Variovorax sp. PBL-E5: one gene and its partner. The protein of the gene in region 2 interacts with the protein of the main gene of each other region in a pairwise test. Links are inferred from orthologs where the notes say so. Each region holds a gene or a part of one and is shown on either strand. Other genes may lie near its edges. The genes, in order: ruvA and ruvC.

Region 1 (3,101 bases), 3.8 Mb from region 2 along the record:
CCGCGCGAGCGTCGCGCGATCTCGAAACCGCCGGCCGCGTCCGTCGGCACCGCCAGCAGTCCGGCACTGCGGTGCACGATGCGCGCCAGCTCTTCGGGCGTGTAGAACTCGAGCCGCGCGACGATGCCGAAACGGTCGCGCAACGGATTGGTCAGCATGCCGGCGCGCGTGGTGGCGCCGACCAGCGTGAAGGGCTGGAGATCGAGCTTGATGCTGCGCGCGGCCGGGCCTTCGCCGATCATGATGTCGATCTGGTAGTCCTCGAGCGCGGGGTAGAGGATTTCCTCGACCACCGGCGACAGGCGATGGATCTCGTCGATGAAGAGCACGTCATTGCGCTCGAGGTTGGTGAGCAGCGCGGCGAGGTCCTTCGGCTTCTCGAGCACCGGGCCCGAGGTCTGGCGCAGGTTCACGCCGAGCTCGGCCGCGATGATGTGCGACAGCGTGGTCTTGCCCAGCCCCGGCGGCCCGAACAGCAGCACGTGGTCGAGCGCCTCGCCGCGCTGGCGGGCGGCGCCGATGAAGATCTCGAGCTGCTCGCGCACCTTGGCCTGGCCGACGTATTCGTCGAGCAGCTTGGGGCGCAGCGCCCGCTCGATCGCTTCCTCGTTGGGCGAGGCAGGCGCGGCGGACACCACGCGTTGCGGGGCCGGTGCGAAGTCGTCGGTCTGGATGGTCATGGCAGGTCGGGCTGAGCGCGCAGTTTAGTCGGCTGGGCGGCCTCGGCCGGCGCCGCCGCGCGCGCTGGCAGAATGCTGCGCCGAGAAAGAATCCCATGAGCGAGAACGACCGGGCACTCTGTGCCGCCGCTGCGAGCCTGTTGCGCGCCAGCGCCGTGATGGCGGCCTGCGGCCTGGGCCTGAGCTGCGTGTCCCTGCTCGTGCTGGCGCTGACCGCGCGTTCGCTGCCGGCGATCTCGTGCATGGGCTTCGGCGCGACGATCGTCATCGGCGTCTTCGAGCGCTACCTCGCAGCGCGGCTGCGCTTCGACGGCGGGCTGCTCGAGAGCCTGGCCACCGGCACCATCACGTCGATGCCTGCGCTGGACAGCGCCACGCACCGCCTCGGCCTGCGCTTCACGTCCAATGCCTCTCGCACGCTCGAAGAGCGCGTGCAGGATGCGCGTCAGCTGATCCAGCGCCACGGCATCGTGATCGCATGCCAGGGTGCGATGTTCCTGCTCGCGCTGCTCACGCAGGACCTCTGACGCGCAGGTTCACTTGGCCAGCGCGCGCAGCGCCAGCTTGATCCCCTCGCCCACCGGCACGTCCTTCGGCAGCGCCTTGAGCGAGGCGGCGGCCTCCTTGTCGCTGTAGCCGAGCGCGATCAGCGCCTGCAGGATGTCGGCCTGCGCATCGGTGGCGGCGTGCGCGGGCAGCGGAAGCTCGGCACCCAGCTTGCCCTTGAGTTCGAGCAGGAGGCGTTCGGCGGTCTTCTTCCCGATGCCGGGAATCTTCACCAGCCGCCCCGCTTCCTGCAGCGTGATGGCCTGTGCGAGTTCACCCACGCTCATGCCGCTGAGCACGCCCAGTGCGGTGCGCGGCCCGACGCCCGAGATCTTGATCAGCTGGCGAAAAGCTGCGCGCTCCGCGGCAGTACCGAAGCCATAGAGGATCTGCGCATCCTCGCGCACCACGAAGTGCGTGAGCAGCGAAACGCGCTCGCCGCTCGCCGGCAGGTTGTAGAAAGTGCTCATCGGCACGTCGACCTCGTAGCCAACGCCATGGCAGTCCACCACCACCTGCGGCGGATTGCGTTCGGCCAGGATGCCGGTGAGTTTGCCTATCATGGGTGCCCTTCTCGCTCTTGAATGAAATCCGCGTGATTCTGCGACACACCTTCGCCCCACCCAACAACACGCGCCTCGGCCACCTCTGCGGGCCGCTCGATGCGCACCTGCGGCGCATCGAGGAAGCGCTCAACGTCAAGATCGCGCATCGGCACGAGCAGTTCAAGATCGACGGCCCCAAGGTCAATGCGCAGCGCGCGATGGAGGTGCTGCAAGCGCTCTACGAAATTGCGCAGCGGCCGATCGATGCCGCGGTCGTCCAGCTCACGCTGGCAGGCGACGGCGCGATGGACGAAGCGCCCGACGGCGCCATCACGCTCGCCACGCGCCGCACCGACCTGCGCGCGCGCACGCCCAATCAGAGCGTCTACCTGCACAACATCGCGAACCACGACATCACTGTCGGCATCGGCCCGGCCGGCACCGGCAAGACCTACCTCGCCGTCGCCTGCGCGGTCGACGCGCTGGAGCGCAGTGCGGTGCAGCGCATCGTGCTGACGCGGCCCGCGGTCGAAGCCGGCGAGCGGCTCGGCTTCCTGCCCGGCGACCTCACGCAGAAGGTCGACCCGTATCTGCGGCCGCTCTACGACGCGCTGTACGACCTCATGGGCTTCGACCGGGTGCAGAAGGCCTTCGAACGCAACGCCCTCGAGATCGCGCCGCTGGCCTTCATGCGCGGGCGCACGCTCAACAACGCCTTCGTGATCCTCGACGAGGCCCAGAACACCACGCCCGAACAAATGAAGATGTTCCTCACGCGCATCGGCTTCGGCGCCAAGGCCGTGGTGACGGGCGACGTGAGCCAGATCGACCTGCCCAAGACGCAGTTGAGCGGGCTGGTCGATGCCGAACGGGTGCTGCGGCGCGTCAACGGCATCGCGATCACGCATTTCACCAGTGCCGACGTGGTGCGGCATCCGCTGGTGGCGCGCATCGTCGACGCCTACGACAACGCCCGCAAGCGCACCGCAAGGCATTGACATGGCACTCGCCGTTCTTTCGCTGTCGCTGCAGTTCGCGCGCTTCAAGGGCGTGGACCGCCACCGCGCCGCATTGCCGCGGCACAGCGTCGCACGCTGGGTCCGCCACGCGCTTGACCGCGATGGGGAGATCACCGTGCGCATCGTCGATGCCGAAGAAGGCCAGCGGCTCAACCGCGAGTTCCGCGGCAAGGACTACGCGACCAACGTGCTGACCTTCGACTATGCGCAGGAGCCCGTGGTGATGGCGGACCTGGTGCTGTGCGCGCCCGTGGTGGCGAGCGAGGCCAGGGCGCAGCGCAAGACATTGGCGGCGCACTACGCGCACCTGC
Region 2 (3,052 bases):
CGGCTCCTACAGCCGCGACATCGCGCGCGCGCGCACCTTCGGCTTCACCAAGGAGGTCGAGTACATGCGCTCGAAGGGGCTCGCGCTCGGCGGCGGGCTCGACAACGCGATCGTGATGGACGATACCAAGGTGCTCAATGCAGGCGGGCTGCGCTACGACGACGAGTTCGTCAAGCACAAGATCCTCGATGCGATGGGTGATCTCTACGTGATCGGCCGGCCGCTGCTGGCCGCCTACAGCGCCTACCGTTCCGGTCACGCGCTCAACAACAAGCTGCTGCGCGAGTTGCTGGCGCACGAAGACGCCTACGAGATCGTGACCTTCGACGACGAGAAGCGCGCGCCGGTCGGCTTCGCCGAAGTCGCGCGGGCCTGGTAGGCACGCCGGTCGATGCTGCTGTTCCGCTGGGCCGTCCTGCTGCTGTTGCTGGTGGCGGGAGCTTCGTTCGCGTTCTATGCGGGGACGGGGCGGGTCAAGTACCGGCGCTTCGGGTGGGTTGTGCTGAAGTGGACGCTGCTGGCGGCGTTCGGGTTCTTTGCGGTCCTGATCGCGGAACGGGTGGTCTGAGCACCGCATCCGTACCGAATGGTATCCTTACGTCTTCGTAAGGAATGTTGATGCAGACCACCTTGACATCCAAAGGCCAGATGACGCTGCCGAGCGCCGCGAGGACACGGCTTGGGCTGGAAGCTGGCGATCGATTGCTGGTGACCGTCGTCGACGACGACACCATCATCCTGAAGCGGCCGTCACCAAAGCCGGTCAAGGCACTCAGGGGCCTTCTGGCGCGACCCCGGCGGGCTCTGACCGTCGAAGAAATGGACGCTGGCGTGGCGGCACACCTCAAGGAAAAGCACGGATCCAGGTCAGCGAAGTGATAGCGCTGGACACCAACATCCTGGTGAAGCTTCTCACCAACGACGACGCCCGTCAGGCCGCCAAGGCAGAAAGCTGGTTGCGAGACAACGCGAGTGCGCGGGTGCCTGCCTATGTCGATCACATCGTGCTGTGCGAGTTGGCCTGGGTGCTGGAGCGCAGCTATGGCTACGAACGGGAATCGGTGCATCAGGCATTGAGTGCATTGATGGAACAGGATCAGCTCAAGGTCGAATCCCCGGGCGCAGTCAGACAGGCACTTGGACTTTACGAGGCCGGGCCTGCCGATTTCTCGGACTATCTGCTGGCAGTGCGTGCGCAAATCGCGGGCTACGCCCCGGTGCTGACGCTGGACAAGAAGGCGGCGAAGACGCCAACTCATCGGTTGTTGCGTTGAGGCGCTCGAATCGCCGCCCGTGCCGTCTCACCGCGTACGCCCCTGCCGGTACACGCCGTTGGTGCTGCGCCCCAGCGTCGTCGCCTGGCTGAGCCGCGCCATCGAGGCACCCACGTGCGCATGCGTGATCGCGATGCCGAGCGCGTCGGCCGCGTCGCTGCCCGGCACGCCTGGCAGGTGCAGCAGGCGCTTGACCATCTCCTGCACCTGCGCCTTCGCGGCGCGGCCGTGGCCGGCGACGGCCTGCTTCATCTGCAGCGCGGTGTATTCGGCGACCGTGAGATTGCTCGTGACCAGCGCCGTCAGGCAGGCGCCGCGCGCCTGGCCGAGCAGCAGCGTCGATTGCGGATTGACGTTGACGAACACGATCTCCACCGCCGCCGCATCGGGCTTGTAGCGCTCTGCGATCTCGCCGATGCCATCGAACAGTACCTTGAGTCGCGCAGGCAATTCGCCGGTGCCGAGGTGGCGGGTGGTGATCGTGCCGCTGGCGACATAGCGCAGCGCATGGCCGTCGACATCGACCACGCCGAAGCCGGTGGTTTGCAGGCCAGGATCAATCCCTAGTATTCGCACGGCGTCATTTCCCCGGCCGAATGCGGGGAACACCGCGGAACCGGCTTTGCCGGGCCGCTGGTGTTGCCCCCGGTGAGGGGATGGGCGGCCACACGAAGTGGGCAAGCCTGGGGGTGTGCAACTTCATACGCCGAAGTACCAGCGCACCGAGTGGAAGAAGATCGGCGCCGCGAAGCACAGCGCATCGACGCGGTCCAGCAGCCCGTTGGCGCCCGTGATGCCGACGCCGCGCTGGCCCCAGTTGGGAATGCCGCGGTCGCGCTTCAGCGCCTTCATCACCAGGTGCCCCATCGAGCCCGCGACGCAGGCGATCAGCGACATCGCCAGCGCCTGGCCGAAGCCGAAGGGCGTGATGAACGAGAACAGTGCGCCGACCAGGCTCGCGATCACCATGCCGATCGCCCAGCTGGTCCAGTTGAAGCTGCGGCTCACGTGCGGCGCGAAGGGCGCTTGCCGAAAAAGGCGCTGCCAGATCGCGTCGAGGCCGCGCGCCGGTTGCTCGGGCGCTGCGGGCTCGGCGCCGTCGGTCGGCAGTGTCGTGCGCCGTGATATCAAGTGCTGGGTCAGCATGCAGGTCTGCACCACGAACACCAGGAAGAACACGAGGAAGGCGCTCTTGCCTTCATAGCCCGGAAAGGACAGCAGCAGCAGCGCCGGCACATGGCTCATGCCGTAGACGCAGACCATGATGCCCCACTGCAGCTTGGCATTGCGTTCGAGAAACTGGTTCGGGTCATCGGCCAGTGCGCTCACGACCGGGATCGCAAGAAAGGCATAGACCGGAATGAACACGGTGAACAGGTCGAAGCGCGCCGTCGCAACCAGCCAGAACTGGATCGGCAGCACCACGAAGAAAGCCAGGATCAGGCTGCGGTGATCGCCGCGCCGCGTCGGCGACAGCGTGATGAACTCGCGCAGCGCGAAGAATGCGATGAGTGCGAACAGCACGGTCGCGACCGTTTCGCCGAGCGCCCAGCCGATCCAGAACACCACCACCATGAACCAGCTGGTGCGAAGCAGGGCGCGAAAGTGCAGCAGCTCGGCCTGCCACAGTGCATCGTGCCGCGGATTGCGGCGCTCCTTGAAGGTCAGCAGGAAGGCGATGGTGCTGACCGTCACCAGCAGGCCGAAGACGATCAGGAACAGCGCTGCGACCTGGTGCGTCGGCGTGAGATGGCGCAGGTAGTCGTTCATCCGGGCCT

Evidence for each region.
Region 1: the proteins of ruvC (region 2) and ruvA interact in binary tests that used the Escherichia coli proteins (3 or more experiments, as listed by UniProt). The link is inferred for Variovorax sp. PBL-E5 from one-to-one orthologs.

What each region holds. Positions count from the first base shown.
Region 1 is NZ_LR594671.1:4,722,417-4,725,517, forward strand. Bases 4-2,790 are described here. They hold ruvA (Holliday junction branch migration protein RuvA), read right to left. Parts: upstream 1,790-2,790; coding sequence 1,217-1,789; downstream 4-1,216. Other genes in these bases: ruvB (Holliday junction branch migration DNA helicase RuvB), read right to left, coding at 4-680; WDLP6_RS23115 (hypothetical protein), read left to right, coding at 776-1,207; WDLP6_RS23125 (PhoH family protein), read left to right, coding at 1,822-2,769; ybeY (rRNA maturation RNase YbeY), read left to right, coding at 2,771-2,790. In the rest of the region: more of ruvB, read right to left, coding at 1-3; more of ybeY, read left to right, coding at 2,791-3,101. UniProt on the Escherichia coli protein: The RuvA-RuvB-RuvC complex processes Holliday junction (HJ) DNA during genetic recombination and DNA repair.
Region 2 is NZ_LR594671.1:911,808-914,859, forward strand. What follows is about bases 77-2,814. They hold ruvC (crossover junction endodeoxyribonuclease RuvC), read right to left. Parts: upstream 1,851-2,814; coding sequence 1,302-1,850; downstream 77-1,301. Other genes in these bases: lpxC (UDP-3-O-acyl-N-acetylglucosamine deacetylase), read left to right, coding at 77-379; WDLP6_RS04465 (hypothetical protein), read left to right, coding at 392-568; WDLP6_RS04470 (AbrB/MazE/SpoVT family DNA-binding domain-containing protein), read left to right, coding at 619-879; WDLP6_RS04475 (PIN domain-containing protein), read left to right, coding at 876-1,274; WDLP6_RS04485 (phosphatidate cytidylyltransferase), read right to left, coding at 1,974-2,814. Outside these bases: more of lpxC, read left to right, coding at 1-76; more of WDLP6_RS04485, read right to left, coding at 2,815-3,044; WDLP6_RS04490 (lysophospholipid acyltransferase family protein), read right to left, coding at 3,051-3,052.